Regions from separate parts of the Marinomonas dokdonensis genome, predicted to be linked through region 4. Evidence: predicted binding sites of a transcription regulator. Region 4 holds the regulator's gene; each other region holds the start of a gene.

Region 1 (6,081 bases), on a different contig from region 4:
GCCTAAAACTGGGGTGGAAATGACCGCATGAGGGTCCATAGTTTGAGGGTCTGTGGTGCCCGCCCACTTAAGAGTGGTGGCGTGGGCAGAGGATGACAGGGCAATAGCTAAGGCGGTACAGGTAAGACGGTTCAACATTCTATCTCCTAAAAATAAACAATATAGGCATACCATGACAAAGAACTAAGCGTCCTGCCAATGTGTCTCATTTACCTATTGATGCTCTAACTAATAACCTACTTTCGTAAGGCTGTAAATTTTTAGTCGATATTTTGTCAAAAAAAGCCCTTCACTCCCAATCTTAGGGTTAAAAAACAAGTATTTACCGAAATAAAGCCTAAGACATGCCTAATAGGCTTCGGATATGACAACAGGCGGCGCGCCCTAAAGCGTCCAACTGATAGCCCCCTTCCAGAACAGACACAATACGCTCTTGGCTGTGCTTTTTCGCCTGAGCCATCAAGCCATCTGTGATCCAGGCAAAGTCGGCATCGGTGAGTCTTAGTTGGCCCATTTCATCCGCTTGGTGGGCGTCAAAACCTGCAGAAATTAAAATCAACTCCGGTTGAAATTGCTCTAAGGTAGGCCATAGTTTGTCATTGATGGTTTGTCGAAACAGCTCACTGCCTGTACCAGCCTCTAATGGCATGTGCAGTATGTTGTCATGGCTTTCCCCTGGATCGTTATAGGGGTAGAAAGGATGCTGATAACTTGAGGCATAGAGAATCCCCTTGTCCGCTGCCACGATATGCTCAGTACCGTTACCATGGTGTACATCAAAATCCACTATGGCGATACGTTTGAGTTGGTATTTCTGTTGGGCATATTTTGCCGCCACAGCAATGTTATTGAAAAAGCAAAAGCCCATCGCTTGATTCGCTAAGGCATGATGGCCGGGAGGGCGCACGGAACAAAAAGCATTATGGCAAGCACCTGTCATTACCAGATCGACCGCTTGCACCGCAGCGCCTGCGCCATACAAGGCGGCATCTAGAGAATGGGCCATTAGCACGGTTTCAGGCTCGATATTAAAAGTATCCGGACCATGGGGCGCTTGAAGCTCTGCCACCTTGGCAAAAATTTCCTCGACATAGCTTTGCTCATGGGCGGCCAATAAATCAGCCATTTGTACCTTTTCTGCTTCGTGCCAGCGTAAAAAGTCCAACATTTGTCCCGCGATCAAACGATCATGGATCGCCCCAATGCGTGCAGGAGATTCTGGATGGTCGTCTCCCATTTGGTGTTTTTCACAAGCATCATGGGTGATGTAAGCAGTGGTCATCTTGACTCCGATATTATTTTTGTTGTCCAAGGCGAAAATTAAGCAAAGCGAATCCTTGCTGTGTATCTAAGCATAAAGTCGATAAGACAGACTATCCTACAATAGTCTACAATCGCTAAAAGCCTTTATTCTGGGGAGAGTTATTTGAGCCAACATGCACTAAACGCACTGCTCGCACCTAAGTCGATTGTGGTGCTCACAGGAGAAGACGCCCATGACCCTATCATGCTGGCTTTGTTGCGTGCGTTGCTCAATGGCAATCTCGCCAATACCTTGCACGTGGTGGGGGTCGAACCGGATTGGCCAGCGGCTAAACGTCCAGAGATAAACCCTCAACAAACACCCAATCGGGTACGCCATTTTACCAGCCTAGATCAGCTCACCCAGCCTTTTGACTTGGCGATTCTCGCCGGCACCAGCAGTGAGTCCATGGAAGAAATTATCGCCGCCTGTGGACGTGCACACATTCCTTCCCTGCTGATGCTCACTTGGACAGAAGATAAAGCCGAACAACTTGTGCCGCTATTACGAGAACACAATGTACGCCTGTTGGGGCCGAACAGTTTTGGCATTTGTCGGCCAAAACAAGGGATTTTTGCTTGGTTGGGTTTAACCCCTCCCTTGGCTGGCCGTCTTGCCTTAGTTTCTCAGTCCGGCACCATTGCAAGCGCCTTGGTGGATTGGGCGAATTGGCAAGGCATTGGATTCTCTCAGGTGGTGGCCATGGGCTCCCCTGTAGATGTGATGCCTTCGCAAGTCCTCGACTATTTATCCAATGATTTTGAAAGCCAAGCCATCTTGATGTACCTACAAAAAGTCGGTAACCCTACTCGCTTCTTGAGCAGTTTACGGGCCACCAGTCGCACCAAACCCGTTGCCGTGGTGGCGGAACACAGCGTTGGGGCTGATGAAAGAGTGCTCGATGCCGCTCTACGCAGAACGGGAGCGGTCCGAGGCCGACGCCTAAATGATTTGGTAGCCGCCGCTTCCGTGATGACCAACGCCAGACGTATCCAAGAAGGCTCTTTGATCATCATAGGTAACGGTGCAGGCCCAGGTGAATTGGCCGCCCAGCGAGCCGCTGAGATTGATGTTTCCTTGCTAACCCCAGATCAAGCGTTACACCAAAAACTCGCCCATATTGTGGATGATAGAGGACAAATCGGCCCTGTCACCACTGTGTGGGCTAACTGCGAAAGTGATGTCTTTGTGAACCTTGCGGACACTGCCCTCAATGATGAGCAATGTAACGCTGTGCTACTGATGCTCAGCCCTACCGCACTGCTGGACATGTCATCTTTTTATCAGCAAATCATAGATTTACATGCCAAACAGAAAAAGCTGTTGATGGTGTGTCTACTGGGTGGCGGTGAAATGATCGCCATTCGTACTCGTATAAATGAAGCGGGCATTCCAACTTTTCGCACCCCAGAATCGGCCATGGAAGGTTTCCAGTTTTTACAACAATTCCAACGTAACCAACGACTGGCTAAGCAATCTCCTGACAGCCACGCGATTCGTAAAAGAATCGCCGTTGACCAAGCCAGAACCCAATTACAAGCTTTACTCAAAGAAGGTCACTTAAACCCTGACAAAGACTTATTAAAAGCCACCTTTGAGCTATTTAATATCCGTCTCGCCGCACGCCGACAAGGCAATAATTTACTCAAGCAAAGCCTGCATCTAAGACTGCTTCAAGACCCGGTATTTGGTCCTGCCATTGGCTTAAGTTCCGGTAGTAACCACAACATATGGCAACACGAAGTGATTGGCTTACCACCCCTCAACACACTATTAAGTAAAGACTTACTATCACCTTTAGGCCTTTCAGAAGGACACCCAGAGCTGGAAAGATTACTTTTAGATCTCTCTACGCTCATTTGTGAATTGCCAGAACTACAGCAATTAGAAATGGCAAACATTCGCCTCCATGAAAATGGCAGTGTTTACGCGGACTTAACTGCCCAACTGGGGGATTGCCAACACTTACGTCGTTATGAACATTTGGCGATTCAGCCTTATCCAAGACAATGGGTCAGTCACTATCCATTGCGCAATGGATTGGACTGTACCGTGCGCCCAGTGCGTCCAGAAGATGCCCCCATGATGGCGAATTTTGTGCGCAGCATGTCGAAAGAAACCCGCTATTTCCGCTTTATATCCAACCTTTCTGAACTTACCCCGCGCATGCTCGCCAACATGTCACATATTGATTACGACCGTGAAATGGCTTTCATGGCAGTCACTGAAATCGACGATCAAGAAGTGCTCATTGGCACAGCACGATACAGCGACAATTTTGATGATAAAAGTTGTGAATTTGCCGTGGTGCTCGGGGATGAATATCAAGGCATGGGGCTGGCCTCTTATTTAATGCGTCAGCTCTTCCTCTCTGCAGCGGCAAAGGACATTCAGGTGATGAAAGGCATAGTCTTGTCAGAAAACAAACACATGATTCAGTTTTGTCGCAAACTTGGCTTTAAAGTGATCCGCGATCTCGACGACTTAAGTCAGGTGGTGGTCACCATCAACCTCAGCGCAAGCTTTATTGCAGAGGTACAAGCCTCTTTGCAAGCATCAGCATAACCCGCCCAGTTACGCCTCTGAGTTATAGCTAATATTACCCCGCTTAGGCGCCCAGCATCATTATGGACAAGGCTACAATATCTTCCTTAAAAGCTACACGCTAAACGCCTTTTAGATAAGGTAAACTAGCGGCACATTCTTTAAAGGAGTAACCATCATGACTTACCGTACTATTAAATTAGTCAAACGTCCTGAGACCAAAATCACTGAAGATATTTTTGATATTGTCAGCCAAGACATCCCACAGCCAAAGGCTGACCAAGTACTCATCAAAATGACTCATTTGTCTCTAGACCCTGCCATGCGCGGCTGGGTAAGTGCTGACGAAGACAGCTACATTCCACCGGTTGTCCTAGGGGACACCATGCGTGCCAGTGGTTTGGGAGAAGTGGTCGCTTCCAATAATAGCCAATTCCCTGTGGGCACCCGTGTGATGGGCTTATTAGGCCTGACTGAATACGCCATCAGTGACGGTAGCAACATCAACCCTATCCCTAAAGAAATTCCAGCGGAGGCCATTTTATCCGTAATTGCTCTACCAGGTATTACGTCATACCACGGTTTATTTGAAGTGCTAAAACTTTCCTCCAGCGATGCGGGAAAAACCCTCGCCGTCACCGCTGCAGCGGGTTCTGTCGGCTCTTTGGTCGGCCAGATGGCGAAGAATCTAGGTCTTAAAGTGGTGGGTGTGGCAGGTTCTACCGAGAAATGCCAATGGCTCACCGACACCCTTGGCTTCGATGCTACGCTAAATTACAAAGACGCAGACTTTGCTGAGCAGCTTGCATCGGCTACCCCAGAGGGAATTGATTTCTTTTTCGAGAACACTGGCGGTGCCGCCCAAGGGCCAATTTTCAACCGCATGAATGCCCATGGTCGTATCGCTGTTTGTGGTTTGATCGCAGAATACCAAAAAGAGCAACCAGATCCTGGCCCTAGCTGGCTTAATATCATTAAAAAACGTCTTATGATTCAAGGCTTTACTATGCCTGATCATTTCCATCGTATCGGTGAATACAGCCAAGCCTTAGGGGGCATGCTGGGCAAAGGGGAATTGCAATATCGTGCCCATGTTATCGAGGGTATTGAAAGTGCTACGACTGGCATTAACTTGCTGTTTGACGGTAACAACCAGGGCAAATTGATCGTTAAATTATAATCAGGATTTAGCGACAAAAAAACTCGCAAGGCGCCCCTTGCGAGTTTTTTTGTATTCGAATCAATGTGCTGGATTATTTACCCGTAGCACGAGATACGTATTCGCCAGTACGAGTATCAACACGCAAAACTTCACCAATGTTAATAAACAAAGGAACGCGAACCATAGCGCCAGTGGTTAGGTAAGCAGGTTTAGAGCCACCGTTTGCCGTGTCGCCTTTCAGGCCTGGATCTGTTTCTGTTACTTCTAGTTCAATGAAGTTTGGTGGCGTAACCGCCAGCGGTGTACCGTTGTATAGAGTAACAACGTACTTTTCTTGCTCTTTAAGCCAGTTTTTCGTGTCCGCAATAGCGTTCTCATCCGCAGCGTGCTGCTCAAACGTGCCATCTACCGCCATGAAGTGCCAGAACTCGCCATCTGTGTACAAGTACTCCATATCCGTATCCATTACATCCGCTTGCTCTAGCGTATCGCCAGATTTAAACGTACGTTCCCAAACACGGCCGGTTTTTAGGTTACGTAATTTCAAACGGTTAAAGGCCTGACCTTTACCGGGTTTAACGTGTTCGTTGTCCAGCACCGCACAAGGGTCACCATCGACCATTACTTTGGAACCGCCGCGCATTTCGCTGGTAGAGATATTAGCCATACATCCTCACAGTATAAATTTAGAGAAAAAGCTCTGACTGACGTATCATGTCAGCCCCAAGACCTCTGCAAACCGCTTTTTGTTACCAAATATGCGAATACTAAAAGGGTTTGCAAAGATCTCTGAGAGCCAAAGGCCTAACTGGCCAAAAATAAGTTGGCGCAATCATAACCTAATTTAACTTAATTTTGCAGATATTTGACGTGATCCCAATTCAAACCAAGAACGATTTAAGCTGGTCCGAGCATCTTGCCCAAGCAATTACCAACCTAGCTGAACTGATTTCCCTGCTCGGCCTACCCAGTGACTTGGCAGAACAAGGGCTAGAGGCTCATCAGGCCTTTAAATTACTGGTACCACGCCCTTATCTCTCACGCATCGAATATGGCAACCCAGAAGACCCGC
Region 2 (6,081 bases), on a different contig from region 4:
TAGAAGCAACCAAAATACAAAAAGCTCGTCGTGCTACCCGGCCGACTAAATCTTCCCAGCGAAAGCGTATCGAAAAGAAAAAACAAAAAGGCCAAACCAAAAACCTACGCCAAAAAGTCAGTTACTAACTCTCTTATTTATCAGACAGGCATCATTCCAGACCAGGCATCATCAGCTCTCAAAACTTTCCCCTGATTATTTCCAAATCTTTTCTATACTTAATTGCTATTCCAAGGAAGGAGAGAGTCATGGCGGTTTCAAGGAGCAAGAAAATCTGTTTAGAAGATACTCCCTATTATCATTGTGTCTCTCGTTGTGTTCGACGAGCCTTTTTATGCGGGAAGGATTCTGCAACCGGAACGAGTTACGAACATCGGCGTGCTTGGGTCGAAAAGCGTTTATTGTTTCTAGCAGGCGTTTTTTCTATCGATGTTTGTGCTTACGCAGTAATGAGCAACCATTTGCATGTAGTTCTCCACGTAGACGAAGATTCAGTTAAGAATTGGTCCACACTAGAAGTACTTGACCGCTGGCATAGGTTACACAGAGGAACTTTCTTTACACAACAATATGTTAGAGGTGAGGCATTACCGGAACATACGCTTAAACTTGTTGAAAACCTTGCAGATACTTATCGAGCTCGTCTAATAAGTATTAGTTGGTTCATGAAAGAATTGAATGAGCCTATTGCTCGCAAAGCAAACAGTGAAGACAACTGCACTGGTCATTTTTGGGAAGGTCGATTCAAATCGCAAGCTTTGTTGGATGAGGCGGCCTTAATCTCCTGCATGGCTTATGTAGATTTAAATCCAATCCGTTCTGACATCTGCCAAACGCCAGAAGATTCGGATTATACCAGTGTTAAACAACGAGTAGCCTGTGCACAAAAGTGCTATCAGCCTAAAGCATTGTATCCTTTTGTGGGTAATCCTAGGCAAGACATACCCAGTGGTCTGCCTTTTAATTTAGTGGATTATCTAGAACTCCTAGATATGACGGGAAGAATAGTGAAATACGGAAAAGATGGAGTCATCAATGTTGAGCTCTTGCCTATTTTGAAGCGACTCAATATATCATCAGAAAACTGGCTGTCGATCGCCATAAAATTTGAAGAACGAACAGGGAGTGTGGTTGGCCAAGAACAATCAGTGAGTCATTATTGCCAATGTCATCATAAACGGCGAAAGGCTAGTCCAAAGAGCAGTCAATTGTTCGCTTAGCAAGCCAGAAAGCAACCTAAGTCCTTATAGGCATTCAATGTTAAATTGAGCCTTTGTTGCGCTTTCATTTTAGTAATTTCCTTATTTATTTTTCTTCTTCATACAAATAACTCAGCTTAACCCTTTCGCTCCATTAAACAGCTGCCTTCCTCCGCTGAAAAGGGTGTCTGCCTGATAGTTTGTGTAGAGATAAAGATGCCTGTCCCAGTTAGATGTTAGTCAGGTGAGGTGGGTATAAAGGTGTGTGTCCCAGTTAATTAGAGGGTGGTGTAAGGGGGCGTTTTTATTTGTAAACACTTTGTTTGATCTGGGTCAATAAATGGTGATCGGGGATGGTTTTTATTTAAGTTTATGATTTTTATGTATTTATTTTGTTTCTTTGTACACATACCTAGAGGCTCAATTTATCTTGATCTACAAAATTGACACAGGGCAATGTTCTGCTCGATGCCTTCACAGATAATCCACGCTCATAGTAGGCCTTAATGTTAAGGCTACGGTGAGGCGCTGTACAAAAAGAACATTGTATGAAAAAGATGTCTGAAGTCGCCTTTGTCTCAATCAAATGTATGGGTTGAAGTCATTATGATAAATGAAGCGGTCGTGGACCTCTCGCGGTTACAGTTTGCGTTAACGGTGATGTATCACTTTTTGTTTGTTCCCCTGACGCTAGGTATGGCGTTTTTGCTGGCGATTATAGAGTCTGTCTATGTAATCACTGGTAAGCAAGTTTACAAGGACATGGTGAAGTTCTGGGGCAAGTTGTTTGGTATTAACTTTGCACTCGGGGTGACCACAGGTCTTACCATGGAGTTTCAGTTTGGTATGAACTGGTCGTATTTCTCGCACTATGTGGGGGATATTTTCGGCGCGCCTTTGGCGATTGAAGGGTTAATGGCTTTCTTCCTTGAATCAACCCTAGTGGGTTTGTTCTTCTTTGGTTGGGACAGGCTTAGCAAGGTGAAGCACCTGATGGTGACTTGGGGGGTAGCGTTAGGCTCCAATTTGTCCGCTTTGTGGATCTTGATCGCCAATGGTTGGATGCAAAACCCTGTAGGCTCAGAGTTTAACTATGAAACCATGCGTATGGAGCTGGTGGATTTTGGCGCTTTGATATTGAACCCAGTGGCACAAGTTAAGTTTGTCCATACAGTCTCAGCCGGTTACACCACAGGGGCGATGTTTGTGCTGGTAGTGTCCAGCTATTATCTCCTTAAAGGCCGTGATCTAGCCTTCGCACGTCGCTCTTTCGCCATTGCTTCGGCGTTTGGTCTGGCGTCTGTGTTAAGTGTCATCATCTTGGGTGATGAGTCCGGTTACGAGTTGGGTGAAGTGCAAAAGGTTAAATTAGCTGCGGTCGAAGCTGAGTGGGAAACCCATGAAGCGCCAGCGCCTTTCACTATCATTGGTTTCCCTAACCAAGAGTTAGAAGAAACGGAATACGCGTTACGAGTGCCAGGGCTTATGGGCCTGATCGCCACCCGTTCTTTAACGGAAGAAGTAACCGGCCTGAAAGAGCTGAAAGAGCATAATCGCCAACGTATCATCAACGGCATTTATGCCAATCAATTGTTGGAAAAAATACGTTCAGGTGCAGCGGATGACTTAGTGATTGCCAACTTTGAAAAAGTAAAAGGTGATCTAGGTTATGGGCTACTGGTAACAGCTTACAATACAGATTTTAATCAAATCACAGCAGAGCAAATCGATCAGGCGGTAGATTATTCCATTCCGCAAGTCGCGCCTTTGTTCTTCTCATTCCGTGTCATGGTTGCTTGTGGCTTTATTATGCTAGTGGTATTTGCCGCCGCCTTTTATCAAAACGCTCGTCGTCGTATCGGTCAAAACCGTTTGTTTCTTAAAGCCATTATGCTGTGTTTGCCCCTGCCTTGGATCGCTTGTGAAACAGGCTGGTTCGTTGCGGAATACGGCCGTCAACCTTGGGCGATTGGTGAAATATTGCCAGTGCATGCGGCGGTTTCAAATCTAACTGCCGGTCAAATCTGGACCACCATGAGTATCATGACAGCACTTTACACCGTGTTCCTAATTGCCGAATTGTACCTAATGATACGTTTCTCTAAGCAAGGTCCATCAAGCTTGCATACGGGCCGCTACGCATTAGAAAAAGAAACCGCTCAGCTACACGCGAAGACAGAGGTGTAACATGGATTACGAATTTTTAAAGTTAATTTGGTGGGTGCTGGTTGGGGTATTACTGATTGGCTTTGCAGTGACCGATGGCTTCGACATGGGAGTTGGTAGCCTGTTGAAAGTGATAGGTCACACTGATTACGAACGTCGTATCATGATCAACTCGATAGCCCCTCACTGGGATGGTAATCAGGTCTGGTTTATTACCGCAGGTGGTGCCTTGTTTGCTGCTTGGCCTATGGTGTATGCCGCGTCTTTCTCTGGCTTTTATATGGCCATGATGCTGGTGTTGGCAGCGCTATTTTTCCGTCCCATTGGCTTTGACTACCGCTCAAAACTAGAAGGCAGTACTTGGCGTAACGCTTGGGATTGGGGCATTGTTTTTGGCTCTGCTGTACCGCCGATCGTGTTCGGTGTGGCCTTCGGTAATTTGCTGCAAGGAGTGCCATTTGAATTCGACAATTACCTACGCATGACTTACACAGGCTCTTTCTTTGCCCTGTTGAACCCGTTCGCAATCTTGTGTGGTTTGGTGAGTTTGCTAATGCTGGTGACTCAAGGGGGAGCGTGGCTGCAAATGAAAACCGAAGGGGACTTGCAACGTAAAGCTTCTAAGGCCACTTCCATTAGTGGTGGCTTAACTCTATTGCTGTTTATTGCGGCGGGTGTTTGGTTAGCAAAGGGTATCGATGGCTATGTTGTTACCAGTCAAATTGATGGTAATCAGGTGCTTAACCCTCTAATGAAGACAGCTGAAGCACAAGCGGGCGCTTGGCTAACCAATTACGATAAATATCCTCTGCTGATGTTAGCGCCGATCCTTGGGGTTTTAGGCATGCTGATGTCGGTGTTCGTGAAACAAGGTGTGTTGCCATTCTTAAGCTCTTCCATGGGGATTGCTGGCATTATCGTCACCGCTGGGGGCTCTATGTTCCCATTCTTGATGCCCTCATCTACTCACCCAAGTATGAGTTTAACCATGTGGGATGCCACTTCCAGTGAAAACACACTAACCATCATGTTCGTGGTGGCCTGTGTGTTTGTGCCGATTGTGTTGAGCTACACCCTGTGGAGTTATTTCGTGATGTATGGCCGCTTAAATAAAGCAGACATCGAAAATAACAAGCACTCACTTTATTAACCAATATGTATAGGACGCATGGTGGCGCATGGTCACCATGCAGGAGGAAAAATATGTGGTATTTCGCTTGGATTTTAGGCATTTTGTTGGCTTGCTCGTTCGGTATTATCAATGCCGTGTGGTTGGAGTTTAGTGGTTATGACGGGGAAGAAGAACAGTCCTAATTCATTCCAACAAAGGTTGTCACCATGCTAAGAAAGCAACGCAGCAAAGCAACTAAAGCACGTCGAGAAAAGTCTTTAGAGGGGCAGTTTTTGTCCTCATTAGCGCTTTCTCAACAACGTCGTTACCTTTGGGTGAAAGCCTTTGGGGTCCTGTTTACTTTGGCTCTTATTGTGCAGGCTTGGATGCTGGCTCAGGTATTTTCCGAACTTGCTTTGCAACAAAGCTTTAGCATGGTGTTTTTAGGCGTGGCTTTATTGGCCATGCTGGTGCGTGGCATGAGTAGTTTTGTCCGTGATGGTCTTAGCGCTGCCGCCAGCCGAGAGATCCGCTATGGGTTGCGGGCGAGACTGATAACAACACTTACTTCTCTTGGTCCTGCACGCTTAAACATTGATGAGGATGGTGGCTTATCTACTCGTATCTATGAGCAGATAGACGCCTTAGACGATTATTTCAGTCGTTATCTGCCCCAAGTGTTTATGGTGAGTTTTATTCCCTGTGCCATTCTACTCGCCGTGTTGCCTGTGTCTTGGGTCGCATTTGTCATCTTTATGGTGACAGCACCACTGGTCATTATCTTTATGATTTTTGTCGGTCATAAAGCGGCAAAAGCTAATCGAAAACAATTTTCGGTTTTGTCCATGTTGTCCAATCAATTTATGGACTTGAATCAAGGGCTGGCTGAGCTCAAACGCCTACAACAATGTGAACAAGCCAAGCAACGCTTGTCGACCAGTGCCAGCGCCTATCAGCGCACCACAATGAAGGTGCTGCGTTTAGCTTTTTTATCGACCGCCACGCTAGAGCTGTTTGCCTCCTTAGCGATCGCCATGGTGGCCCTGTATTTAGGGCTGGGCTTATTAGAAGCTTTGCCTTGGCAGTTAGGGGAGTCGCCAGTTACTCTCACCCAAGCCATGTTCTTGTTACTGCTTGCTCCTGAGTTTTACTTGCCCTTACGCCAATTAGGTAATGACTATCATGCCAAGCAAAAAGCCGAAGCCGCCGCGACGGATTTGATGGAAATTAGCCAATTCGCTGAAAAAACAACCCTAGAACAAGCCGTCTCTTGGGCAGAAAAATCTATGGTGTATAAGCAAGCAAACCAGCAAGGGGACGACAGCCTGATAAGTTTTGAGGGCTTTGCTTGGCAAGAGTCGGGTCGAACCCGCCTCGGCGACATAAACGCACAGTTAGGCAAAGGTGAAAGAGTCTGGCTAAGCGGTGAGTCTGGAGTAGGCAAGTCGAGCCTATTGCACGTGTTGCTAGGCTTTGAGAAGGGTTACAGCGGCCAGCTAATCGTTGCAGGAGAGGATTTTCGTCAGTTAGATATGAAGGCTTGGCGGCAGCGTCTGGCTTGGTTGCCTCAAAAACCTGAATGGGTGAATGGTAGTATTCGTCGTA
Region 3 (6,081 bases), on a different contig from region 4:
CGGGTATAGCACCACAATGAACCGACACAAATGCCTTGCTCGACCTGTGGCTCATGTCATGCAAGGCCCGTGAAATCACCTCTTTGCCCGTGCCCGACGGCCCAGTGACCAATACACGCACATCGGTGGGGGCAATGCGCTCAATCAGGCCACGGATCATTTGTGCATTCTGGGAATGACCAATATAGGTTTCTGCCCCTTGCACCTTGGCGGTGACCTGTTTTAGCTGGTTGAGCTCTTTTTCTAGGGTATGTTTGGTAATCGCCCGGCGTACCACCACGGCCAATAATTCTGGGTCTATCGGTTTGGCGATAAAATCCCAAGCCCCAAGCTCTACGGCTTTAAGTGCTAACTCACGATCCGCATGGCCTGTAATGATGATCACTGGACGGCCAGCAAACAACCCCATGGCCTGTAATGTCTCTTGTGGGTCAAAGCTTGGCGGCATAGATAAATCGAGCAATACCAGATCCGCATCAAACTCTGCAATGGCCTGCTCGGCTTGCGCTAAGCTGCCAGCACTGCGCACATGGTAATCGTGTTTGGCCAACCAACGACCAGCCAACTCACGAAAAGCCGGCTCATCATCCACTAATAAAATACGTTGCTGGCGGTGGGAATTTTCCGTCATGTTATTGCCTTATTAATCCGCTGAATGGGTTGGTTGAGGAAAGCTCAGTTCAAAGGTGACTGGCCAATGGCAGTCACTACGGTGGCGAATACGCCCGCCGTGGGCTTCTAGAATACGACGCACAATGGCTAAACCTAAACCACTGCCGCCACTGCGTTTGGTGACAAAAGGCTGAAACATTGCCTCCCCTTGCATACTCGGCTCAATTACAGGGCCATTGTTATGCAGCTGAATCACCACCTGCTGAGCTTGTTGTTCGGCGCTGATTAGCAACTTGCCATCGGGCATATCCCTCACATACGCGAGGGCGTTATCGATAAGATTAATGAACACCTGCTGCAAGCGCTGGAAGTCTCCTGCTAGGTGTAGGTCATCTGCAATACGAACCTGACAATCCACCTGCTGGGTTTCACTTTGTGACAGCAGATTGTTAACTAGTGCAGCAAGGGGCACAGAAGAGATTTGCAAGTGCAAGCCGCCAGAATACACCAACATATCACTCACCAGACGATCGGCTCTTTGCAGCTGAGTTTGAATATGCTGACGTGTGTCTGCTGGGCTGTCGTAGGCCGCCATGGCAATAATGTTTAACGGGTTTCTCAACTCATGGGCCATGGCCGCAGACAGGCGACCGAGTTCTACTAGGTGTTGTTCATCTAGGCGTTTGCGCTCTGCGGCGGCAAGGGCTAGGGAACGCTCTAGCAAGCTACAGCTGGTGGAAAATAACGAGCCGAATACCTCCGCGGTTAGGCGCATACCCGGGCTGGCATCTTCCCAACCATGTAAGCTGAATTGCCAGCCTTGTTCGGTTACTGACACTTCCAGAGTTAAGGGGCTAGAAACTGTCGTGTCAGTCGTTTCGGCAGGTGGTGACCAAGGTGTTTGCGCTAACGCCTCTGCCGCTTCCGTACCATGAATCTGAATGGTCACTTTGCGCAACACTTGTTCTGATAGTAAGCGCTCACCTATTTGATTAAGGCTCGGCCAGTCATGGGCGGCTTTTAGTTGGCTCGACCAAGCTTCTAGAAGCTCTTCACTTAGCGTTGCGCCGGGGTAAATTACACGAGAGATAATTCGAGTTAGTGGCCGATGGATCAAGGAGGCCACCACCAGCATGAGCAGAGAATAAAACCAGAGCTGCCAGCTAGGTACATTGGCCAAGGCTTGCAAGCCTAAGCGGGCAGACACCACACTGATCACAGCAATCAGACACAGCATGACCAACATCATTGCCAGCCAGAGCAAGGCGCGATTAGCAAAGGCGTTTACAGACAAAATTTGATAGCGCACCACGCCGTATACCAACAGCAACAAGTAACTGGGCAGCAATAGCATGGGGTAAGGAAACCAGCTTATTCCAAAGGATGGAAACACAAAGCTGGTGGCCAGTAATAGCCCCCAAGCCCCCACCCCAAACATGGCAAGAATGGAGCGTTTTTTGTTGCCTTGGTGGCGCAACCAGCCATACAACAGCACCCCATGGGCGAGCACACCCACCAGCACTGTGTAGGCTAAATTAAAGATACCAGCATCGGTAAAAACAAAAAATGCCCGAGTGTCGTGGGTGTTTACCGTGCTGCCCCCTTGCACCCACCAGCTGTGCAGCACCACCAAGATGCTGGTCAGATAAACCAGCCACAGATACTGCCCCAAACCTTTTAACCATGGGCTTTTCACCTGTCCCGCGTAGACAAAACGAATGGCAAAATGCAGGAAAAATGTCGGCATTAATGGGTTCGCCAAGACGATGAAGATCCCTAATGTTTCCATGCCTTGATAAAGGGCCACGTGGCCAAAACACCAGATCGCCATCATGATGGCGAAGCCCGCCAGAGCTTGTAAATCCGCTTGTTTTCGTGCTCTCCACAAGAGCCAAACAGCTACAAGAAAGCCGCAGATACTAGAGATCAGCATGGACACTTCAAAGATTAAGGGAATCGCCATGGGTGTAAACCTTGTTTACATGATAAAAACAAAAATCGTAAACCCATTTTACACAGCAAACAAGCAAAAATAAAAATATCAAATAATTTCAACAACTTAAAAAAATATAAAACTTGGCTTAGCGTTTGCTCTTACCTATTTATATTTTTTGATCTATCTCAAGCTTTATCGAATTAATAGGAGCTACCCCATGAATATCCCTTTTCTTATGACAGAGATCATCGCGCTTTTTAGCATTATCAGCTTGGCATTATTGCCCCTAATATGGCGTCAAGCCTACTTAAGAACACGCACTAAGCGCTCCTAAAACAATGCTTTTATACACACTATTTTTTAGCACGATCACTTTATTAACAGGTTTATCTCATGGATCTTGATGTTGCTCTTTTGTCGCGATTGCAATTCGCTTTTACGGTGAGCTTCCATATTATTTTTCCTAGCATCACCATTGGCCTTGCCACACTGATCGCTATTTGGGAGGGCATGTGGCTGAAAACTCACAACCCCTATTATTTACAGCTGGCGAAATTCTGGATTAAGCCCTTCGCGATCACTTTTGGTATGGGAGTGGTGTCTGGCATTGTGCTGTCTTATGAGTTTGGTACCAACTTCTCAAAATTCTCCGAAATGACCGGTGCTGTGCTAGGCCCGCTAATGGCCTATGAAGTACTCACGGCTTTCTTTATGGAAGCGGGTTTCTTAGGTGTAATGTTATTCGGCTGGCAAAGGGTCGGCCGTAAGCTGCACTTCTTCTCAACCCTAGTGGTGATGACGGGCACATGGTTTTCGGCGTTTTGGATCATAGTTGCTAACTCTTGGATGCAAACCCCTACTGGCTATGAAATCGTCAATGGGCGCTTTGAGGTGACCAGTTGGTTTAAAGTGATATTTAACCCTTCTATGCCCTATCGTTTAACCCATATGGTGATAGCATCACTGATCACCGCAACCTTTGTGGTTGCCGGAATCAGTGCTTACTACTTGTTGAAAAAACAACACACCACATTCGCCAAGAAAGGCCTATCCATGTGTATGTGGTTTGCCTTAGTGCTCACGCCACTACAGGCTTGGGTGGGGGACATGCACGGTCTTAATGTGCGTGAACACCAGCCGGTAAAACTCGCCGCTATGGAGGGCATCTGGCCTGCCGTAGAAGAGAATGTACCTCTGCTGTTATTTGCTATGCCGAATATGGCAACAGAAACGAATGACTTAGAAGTCGGCATACCTAATTTAGGTAGCATGATACTCACTCACACTTGGGATGGCGCCGTACAAGGCCTGAAATCTGTCCCTGCCGAAGACAGACCCAATGTACCACTGGTGTTTTGGTCATTCCGCGTCATGGTGGGCATAGGGTTCGGCATGTTAGGCATCGCCGTCTTGGCGCTGATATTACGCCGTAAAGATCGACTCTTTAAAAACAAAGCCTTTCTTGGCCTAGTGACTCTGTTTACCCCCATGGGTGTGATTGCCGTGCTGGCGGGTTGGTACGTGGTGGAAGTGGGACGCCAGCCGTGGATTGTTTATAACCTAGTGCGTACCGCCGATATAGTATCGCCTCTGCCAGCGGAACGTGTTCTCTTCACCTTGGTGATGTTTGTCATTATTTACACCTTACTACTCGGGGTTTATCTGTACTTTATGCGCAAACTTATTAAAAAAGGACCGCCGAGTATGGCCACATTGGAGCAGCAGTTAATCGGTATGAAAGCACCCGGTTATGCCTTGGCTTGGGTTAAGAATCTGAATCATAAAGATCAAGGAGCAAACTAATGGATTTGCCACTGTTTTATTTTCTCGTGCTTGGCTTCGCCATTTTTATGTATGTCTTGCTCGATGGCTTTGATCTGGGTATCGGCATTCTCTACCCTTGGTTTCATCAAGCAGGCGAGCGAGACCATCTAATGCGTTCTATTTCACACGTGTGGGATGGTAACGAGACTTGGTTGGTGTTCGGCGGGGTGATCCTATTCGCTGCCTTTCCAGCGGCTTATGGAGACATAACGTCTATTTTCTATTTGCCGATTATGCTGATGTTGTTTGCGCTGATTTTTCGCGGCGTGGCCTTTGAATATCGCTTTAAGTCAGATACTTCGCGCCCCTATTGGGATCTGGCCTTTAGTGCTGGCTCAGCCATTGCCGCGTTTTGCCAAGGTCTACTGCTTGGTGCCATAGTGCAAGGCATACCCGCCACGGGCGGCGAGTTTAATCACTTATCAAGTTTGCATTGGCTCACCCCCTTCTCTATTTTGACAGGCTTTTCAGTGATGGCCGGTTATGCTCTATTGGCGGCTTGTTATTTGGTAATGAAAAGCCGTGGCCGAATTCAACGTCACGCGGCCAAATTAGGGATTAACTTATTGATGTTGTTGCTGTTGGCCATGTTAGCGGTGAGTTTGTCGACCCTTACCAACCAGCCAGAAATTCGGGAACGTTGGTTTAGCGGCATGAACTTCTTTGTCCTTGCGCCTTTACCGCTGCTGAGCTTATGGGCTGGCTACACCACCTTCAAAGACCTAGGAACCTTTAGTGACACGACAGCACAAGTCAGGACAAGTCGTCATGAAAAGCGCCCTTTTTGGTGTGCTAGTCTGTTGTTTCTAACCGGCTTCGCAGGCCTAGTAGTGGGGCTATTTCCCTACTTAGTGCCTCGTCAACTTACCTTTTGGCAAGCCGCTTCCCCAGACTCTAGCCTGTTATTTTTACTGCCCGGCATTTGTATTTTTGTGCCGCTGATCTGCGCTTATACCCTATGGGGCTATCGTGTGTTCGCAGGTAAGGTCGAAGATTATCAAGAGGGGTATTAGCATGTTGTCGATCTTTCGTCGCCAAACCTGGCGGGTTAAATGCCAGTCACTAAAGTCATGGCAATGGTTTGTGCTCTTGTATCTGCTTGGTTTTGTCAGTTTAGTGGGCATGTCCTATCTGCTTAAACTGGGTTTCAAGGTGTTACCTTAAGGCCCAAAAAAAGGGGACGTAGTATCCACTTCGCCCCCTTTTGTTTTCATGGCGCTTTCTCTAGCAGCAGTAGCTTTATTAGAAGCAGCCTATGCTAAAGATAACGCCACCATTTCTTCTGCCACCAACTCCGTCACATCCATCAATTGCTTATGGGTTTGTATTGGAATGAGTGGTAATTCCGTACACGCCAACAGCACCACGTCGGCTTCAAGTTCATCCACCAGCTTGGTAAAACGTGCCACTATGTCGGTTTTTGCACCGCCATAGGTTTTCACATCATATATAAGCTGATGTAAGCCGCTGTCAGCCTTAGGCACTTCTACCTGCACCACATCTTTAAGCTGACGATAGGGTGACCAAGTGCCAAGATTAGTCACCGAGTCGGAACCTAATAAAGCGACTTTAGTGAGACCTTCCGTCAGTATCTTGTGCTTCAGAACATCACCAAAGGATACGAGTTTGGCACTCAATCCCAAGGCTTCAAGTTGTGGCTGATAGTAATTAAGGGTATTACAGGCAATGGCGTAGTAATCTACTTGTGT
Region 4 (6,081 bases):
TCAATGAAAAACAACTTAAACAAGTGTATTTGCATAAGCCAAATTCCAGCGCGTCAATGAGTCGACTGACTGGCTTGTCCAAAGAAAGTATTAACCCTTATTGGGACTCTTTACAAAAACAGTTTTGTGAACCAGAAAGTGCTCAAGAGTGATGGGCTAGGATGAATGATCAGCAAGAAAAGGCGTATACCGAAATCAGTCAGCAGGTTTCCATCTGCTTCGATAAAGCCGATCGTTTTTTCAAAGGACGGTTTAAGCGCCCGAGCATGAATCTAAAGCAACGAGGCAAAGCTGCTGGAACAGCCTATTTAGAAAAAAATGAACTGCGCTTCAATCTTTACATGTATGAGCAGGATCCAGCAAAATTCTTGCAAACAGTCGTTCCCCACGAAGTCGCTCACCTTATTGTCCATCAAATCTATTCTCGACAAGCGTCCGCCCATGGTAAGGAATGGCGAGCTGTGATGGAAAAGGTCTTTGACACGCCAGCAGAGCGTACCCACACCTTTAAAGTTAAGCCCCCTAAAGTATCTTTTCACTATGCTTGCGATTGTCAGACACATATTTTCAGTAAGCAAAGGCATAATAGAGCGTTAAAGGGAACTCAATATTTGTGCAAGCTCTGCAAGAGAAACTTAGAATTTGTAATTGCAGATTAATATATTTTCAACAAGGCTGGCATTTTGCTTCTTGGGCCAGTTTTTACTGCTTTTTTAATGCGGCTATATCGAGCTTATAGTAAGATAGCCGCATTTCGTTTACAGCGTGATTATGATGGATTTATCGAGTCGACCCAAAGAAAAGTTAGAATTAAATAAGTTACAAAAGCGTCTTCGTAGAATGACAGGGCAAGCAATCTCTGATTTCAATATGATCGAAGATGGTGATAAGGTAATGGTGTGTTTATCTGGTGGTAAAGACTCTTTTACCATGTTGGATATTTTACGTAACCTACAAGCCAGTGCGCCGATTAACTTTAGCATTGTTGCCGTTAACCTAGATCAGAAACAGCCAGGCTTTCCTGAGCATATTTTGCCTGCGTACCTAGAAGAGCTTGGAGTGGATTTCCATATTTTAGAACGCGACACTTACAGTATAGTAAAAGAGATTGTACCGGAAGGTAAAACCACATGCGGTCTATGTTCTCGTTTAAGACGTGGCTCTTTATACGGTTTCGCTGAAGAAATTGGTGCGACAAAAATCGCCCTTGGTCATCATAGAGATGACATTCTAGAAACCTTCTTTTTGAATATGTTTTTTGGTGGTAAATTAAAGACCATGCCACCAAAACTACTAAGTGATGATGGCAAGCATGTGGTAATTAGACCATTAGCTTACTGCAAAGAGAAAGACATTGAAGCCTTTGCGATAGCCAAAGAGTATCCGATTATTCCGTGTAACTTGTGTGGCTCTCAAGAAAACTTACAGCGCCAGGTTGCGAAAGACATGCTCAACACTTGGGAAAAAGAATACCCTGGTCGTACTGACATTATGTTCTCTGCCATTAAAAATGTAGTACCATCACATTTAGCAGATACGGAACTCTTTGACTTCAAAGACTTAAAACAAAGCGAAGACGCCTTAAATAAATTAAACATTATTTCATTATAGGAAGATAGAAATGACCCAGCTTCAAAAAGCTCTATTAGTCGCTTTCGGATTAACAGGTTCTACTTTAGTAAGCGCGTCAAATGCTAGCGTTAACTTAACCAATGACATAATTAACGGTGATGCCACCATAAATTTTGGTAATTTTGCTGTTAGCGGTGGTGGTACATACGATGAGGATTCTAACTCCAGTATTGCTTACGTAGGAATTGGTGTTGAGGATGCGGAACCAAATGGTCCATTACAGGCTGGGATAGGAGTACGTGGCTCTCTAATTGATACAGATACAGAGGACGATGAGAATACTCTGGCAGCAGCCGTTGGATTGGGTGGGTGGTATCGCTATACCCTTCCACAAGCTAACCGTTTAAGTATCTACGGTTCTGGCTATTACTCACCAGAGATTTTAACGTTGACAGAGTTAGATCATACCTATACTTATGAAATCCGTGGTGAATATATGACCATGCGAAATGCTAGAGCCTATGTCCGTTACGGAAAAACTGTCGTTGTTTTTGATGATGGCACACATAAAAACATCAATACTGGCATTTCAGTTGGTGCAACAGTCGACTTCTAAGTTTTTCGATAAAATTTAGATAATAAAAAAGGTGGCTTAGGCCACCTTTTTTATTTGTACTTATTTCTCTTTATTCGCCTTCATAGGCGCATAAGCTAAATACTGGCACATTGGATTCACGCAATAATTGACTGCCGTTAAGGTCAGGTAGATCAATAATCGCTGCCACTTCTTTAATAGAAGCACCTTGGCTCTTGAGTAGTTTAATTGCTGCGAACAATGTACCGCCTGTGGCGATCAAATCATCAAACAACAGCACTTGGTCACCGGACTTAACAGAGCCTTCTTGGATTTCAAGTTCTGCTTCACCGTACTCAAGCTTATAACTCTGAGAAATCGTTTTGCCAGGTAGCTTGCCTTTTTTACGGATCAAAATTAGGGGCTTTTGTAGTTCGTAAGCGATAATAGCAGCAATCAAGAAGCCACGAGCATCAATACAAGCAATGTGGCTGATATCACTATCAATATAGCGATGAATGTAAGCATCCGCCACCATTCTTAGGCCTTTTGGGTCGCTAAAAATAGGTGTAATATCACGAAAACTAATGCCTTCTTTTGGCCAATCTTCAACTGTTTTAATTAATGACTTAATGTAAAAATCATCGTAGATCATAATACTTCTAAACCTTGTTACTATTATCAAATAGCATCAATTCTACCACAGTCGCTGTGCATACCTACGAGTTTTTGAACCTCAACCAGATCGATTATGGTTATTTCCTTACCTTCAACCTTGATTAAACCGCTTTTTTGAAAGCGGGTGATGACTCGACTAACGGTTTCAACCGCTAAGCCTAGATAGTTACCGATTTCATTGCGTGACATAGACAGTCGGAAAGAGACAGCGGAATAACCGCGTTTTTCAAATCGGTTTGATAAATTCAATAAAAAAGAAGCGACCTTTTCATCGGCATTCTTCTTCCCTAAAAGCACCATCATTTGTTGGTCATCAGAAATTTTACGACTCATTATTTTGAAAATTTGGCGCTTTAGAGAAGGGATCTGTGATGACAATTCTTCTAGATGGGTAAATGGAATCTCGCAAACCGTAGTCGTCTCTAAGGCTTTTGCGGAAACAGGATAAATGTCCGTATCTATACCGCTTAAACCAAGCAACTCACTTGGGCAGTAGAAGCCGGTAATCTGCTCTTCACCGGTACTGGTGATATTAAAGGTTTTTAGTGTCCCAGTACGTACAGCATACACAGCATCAAAACTCTGCCCTTGACGGAATAAAACATCGCCTTTTTTTAGAGGGCGCTTTCTTTCGATGATTTTATCTAGCTTATTAATGTCTTCATCTGCCAAAGCAATCGGCAAGCATAGAGCACTCAAGCTGCATTGTTGGCATTGGGCAGTTAACTGGCTGCTGAATTTAGGTGTTAGGGACGAACTAGACATACTTATCTCCGTGTTCCTACTAGATTACTTTTGAATAAGCTGTTCTTTGGGGTAAGTGCTTATCAAAAACCATACATATACATCGTATTATTTGGCGGCCAGATGCTGATACAGACAACGTGTAAGACGATGAGGTGAGATTAATATTTAGTATACCATCATCGATCATGGGTTGAAGCAATAACACCTCGTTAGCAAAGTAATCTTTAAAGCAAATGCCATAACAAGCTTCAATAGCACTAATATCAAGGTTTAGATTGCAAATAAGCTGCATGATAATTTGATGACGAATAATATCATCCTGAGTTTTAATGTAGCCCTTTGCAATAGGTAATTGGCCATTCAAAATACTGTTTTTATAAAGATTCATATCCGTATGGTTTTGCACAAAAGCATCATTAATATCGCTAATGGCTGAACAGCCAAAACCAATTAGGGCTGTTTCTGCATGAGTGGTATAACCTTGGAAATTCCTCTGCAATCGTCCCTGTAACTTAGCGGTGACTAAAGGGTCACTAGGTTTTGCAAAGTGATCCATTCCAATGTGCTCATAGCCTGCCTCTAATAAGCGCCTTGTTGCCAACTCAAGTAGTTCAAGCTTCAATTTAGCATCAGGTAAAGTGTCTGAATCAATTCTTCTTTGTGGAGCAAACCTTTCGGGCAAGTGAGCGTAATTAAAGACCGACACTCTGTCAGGTTTCAGGGCAATGACTTTATCTAGGGTAAGGTTGAAATTATTTAAACTCTGATAGGGTAGCCCATAAATCAAGTCGAAATTAATTGAGTTAATTTGCTTTCGTCTCAGTAGCTGCATCAGCTCAGTTATTTGTTCAAAAGTTTGCACCCTGTGTATGGCTTTCTGTACAGTAAGATCAAAGTCCTGTACGCCAATACTGATACGATTAATGCCTTTAGACACTAACAAATCAATGTGCTCTGAACTTACTTGGCGGGGGTCAATTTCAACACTGAAGTCATGGTCGCCACTAGTATCGAGAGTGAAATATTGCTCAATGATAGCAAATAACTTTTTGAACTGATTTACCGTTAAAAATGTTGGCGTACCGCCCCCAAAGTGTAGTTGGGTCACTCTATTGGTATCATTTAGGATAAGGCTTTTTAAGCGAACCTCTTCTTCTAACAGCTCAAGATATTCATCTGCTTTGCTTTGTTGTTTTGTCACTATTTTATTGCATGCACAGTAGTAACAAAGGTGAGCGCAAAAAGGAATGTGAAAATACAAACTTAAGCTGCGAGACGCTGAAGTCATCATCTTATCGATGAGTAAAATCCGCTTTATATCTTTATCGAAAGATAAGGCCGTTGGATAGGATGTGTACCTTGGTCCTGAAACATTATATTTTTCGATTAAATTTTGATCCCACATTGTTAAATACCCTTAATTAATCATATGAGTATCTTAAGACTCTTTGGGGTATTAGACGCTGACGCGGGTCAAGACTTTGTCACTCTTAAAATATTGCCCAGCATCTTGTGTTAAACCCGTGCCTAAACATAGGGATGGCTTTATAATTATGAGATATCAATGAGGAAAATCGTCTTGAAAGAACCGACAATATGGTTATCTCATGGTGCTGGCGCTGGTCACAGCAGTAGTTTCATGGCGCAATTCAATCAAGTTTTAGCGGAACAATTTAACACTGTAATCAAAGCCTATACCTTTGATTACATGCTACAGCAGGAGCTTACTGGGAAAAGGCGGCCACCGCCAAGATTCCCGCTGCTCGTTAGCGAGTGGCAATCTCATATTCTATCTGGTCAAAACCATCTATTGATTGGTAAATCCATGGGGGGCAGGGTGGCTACCCAGTTGACTAAAATTGATGGTGTTAAAGGGGTTGTCTGCATTGGTTTTCCTTTTTACCCAGCTGGCAAGCCAGAAAAACATCGCTTAGCTTTTTTAGAAGCGCTCGAAGTTCCTTGTTTAGTTATTCAAGGGTCTCGCGATCAAATGGGCAACTACGACTGGGTCTCGCAACAAAGCTTACCAAACCAAGTCGATCTTGTTTGGGTAGAGGGTGCAGACCATGACTTTAAGCGACTTAAGAAGCAAAACATTAGCCAGCTTGAAACCTTACAAGAGCTGGCATTAATTATCGCTGACTGGCGAATAAAGCACTCAATTTAATTTGGAGAAATAATGCAACACCAAGCCGTACTCGATGCAGAAGGACTATTGTGCCCAGAGCCTGTGATGATGCTACATGTTGAAATGCGTAAACTCGAACCCAAAGAGGTGTTAAAAGTTATCGCCACTGACCCATCTACTACTCGAGATATCCCTAAGTTTTGTCAATTCCTAGGCCATACTTTGTTGGATCAACAACAAAACGACGATGGTTTTTATTTTTACTGGATACAAAAAAAAGAGGGCTAAACTAGCCCTCTCTCGTTCTCACCTTCTTTAACGCTCGGTAAATTATGCAACACGCAATTTGTGTTCGTGTCTTGTCGTACCGTGAATCGCAATA

Evidence for each region. The regulator FNR, encoded in region 4, switches genes on or off when oxygen is low (the NO sensors DNR and NnrR bind a similar motif). The targets are predictions, from matches to a motif close to TTGATNTANATCAA.
Region 1: a site for FNR is predicted at 1,338-1,351, ahead of ACUM5Y_RS03515 (histone deacetylase family protein). Genes of this name have one in related genera too.
Region 2: a site for FNR is predicted at 1,523-1,536, ahead of ACUM5Y_RS05400 (cytochrome ubiquinol oxidase subunit I). Genes of this name have one in related genera too.
Region 3: a site for FNR is predicted at 2,724-2,737, ahead of ACUM5Y_RS15270 (cytochrome ubiquinol oxidase subunit I). Genes of this name have one in related genera too.

The regions. Positions count from the first base shown of each region.
Region 1 is NZ_JBRAND010000001.1:750,736-756,816, forward strand. Features, by position in the region: gene ACUM5Y_RS03510 (ABC transporter substrate-binding protein) at 1-138, opposite strand, end outside; gene ACUM5Y_RS03515 (histone deacetylase family protein) at 338-1,282, opposite strand; gene ACUM5Y_RS03520 (bifunctional acetate--CoA ligase family protein/GNAT family N-acetyltransferase) at 1,427-3,868, shown strand; gene ACUM5Y_RS03525 (NADP-dependent oxidoreductase) at 4,026-5,027, shown strand; gene efp (elongation factor P) at 5,101-5,676, opposite strand; gene epmB (EF-P beta-lysylation protein EpmB) at 5,880-6,081, shown strand, end outside.
Region 2 is NZ_JBRAND010000002.1:187,598-193,678, forward strand. Features, by position in the region: gene arfB (alternative ribosome rescue aminoacyl-tRNA hydrolase ArfB) at 1-128, shown strand, start outside; gene ACUM5Y_RS05395 (transposase) at 249-1,220, shown strand; gene ACUM5Y_RS05400 (cytochrome ubiquinol oxidase subunit I) at 1,806-3,386, shown strand; gene cydB (cytochrome d ubiquinol oxidase subunit II) at 3,388-4,515, shown strand; gene cydX (cytochrome bd-I oxidase subunit CydX) at 4,569-4,679, shown strand; gene cydD (thiol reductant ABC exporter subunit CydD) at 4,704-6,081, shown strand, end outside.
Region 3 is NZ_JBRAND010000008.1:48,463-54,543, reverse strand. Features, by position in the region: gene ACUM5Y_RS15280 (sigma-54-dependent transcriptional regulator) at 1-631, opposite strand, end outside; gene ACUM5Y_RS15275 (ATP-binding protein) at 644-2,575, opposite strand; gene ACUM5Y_RS15270 (cytochrome ubiquinol oxidase subunit I) at 2,942-4,351, shown strand; gene cydB (cytochrome d ubiquinol oxidase subunit II) at 4,351-5,385, shown strand; gene ACUM5Y_RS15260 (aspartate/glutamate racemase family protein) at 5,626-6,081, opposite strand, start outside.
Region 4 is NZ_JBRAND010000004.1:271,421-277,501, reverse strand. Features, by position in the region: gene ACUM5Y_RS12140 (RecQ family ATP-dependent DNA helicase) at 1-152, shown strand, start outside; gene ACUM5Y_RS12135 (SprT family zinc-dependent metalloprotease) at 162-659, shown strand; gene ttcA (tRNA 2-thiocytidine(32) synthetase TtcA) at 772-1,611, shown strand; gene ACUM5Y_RS12125 (YfaZ family outer membrane protein) at 1,622-2,188, shown strand; gene ACUM5Y_RS12120 (adenine phosphoribosyltransferase) at 2,259-2,801, opposite strand; gene fnr (fumarate/nitrate reduction transcriptional regulator Fnr) at 2,828-3,589, opposite strand; gene hemN (oxygen-independent coproporphyrinogen III oxidase) at 3,609-4,976, opposite strand; gene ACUM5Y_RS12105 (alpha/beta family hydrolase) at 5,136-5,738, shown strand; gene tusA (sulfurtransferase TusA) at 5,751-5,987, shown strand; gene ACUM5Y_RS12095 (CBS domain-containing protein) at 6,030-6,081, opposite strand, start outside.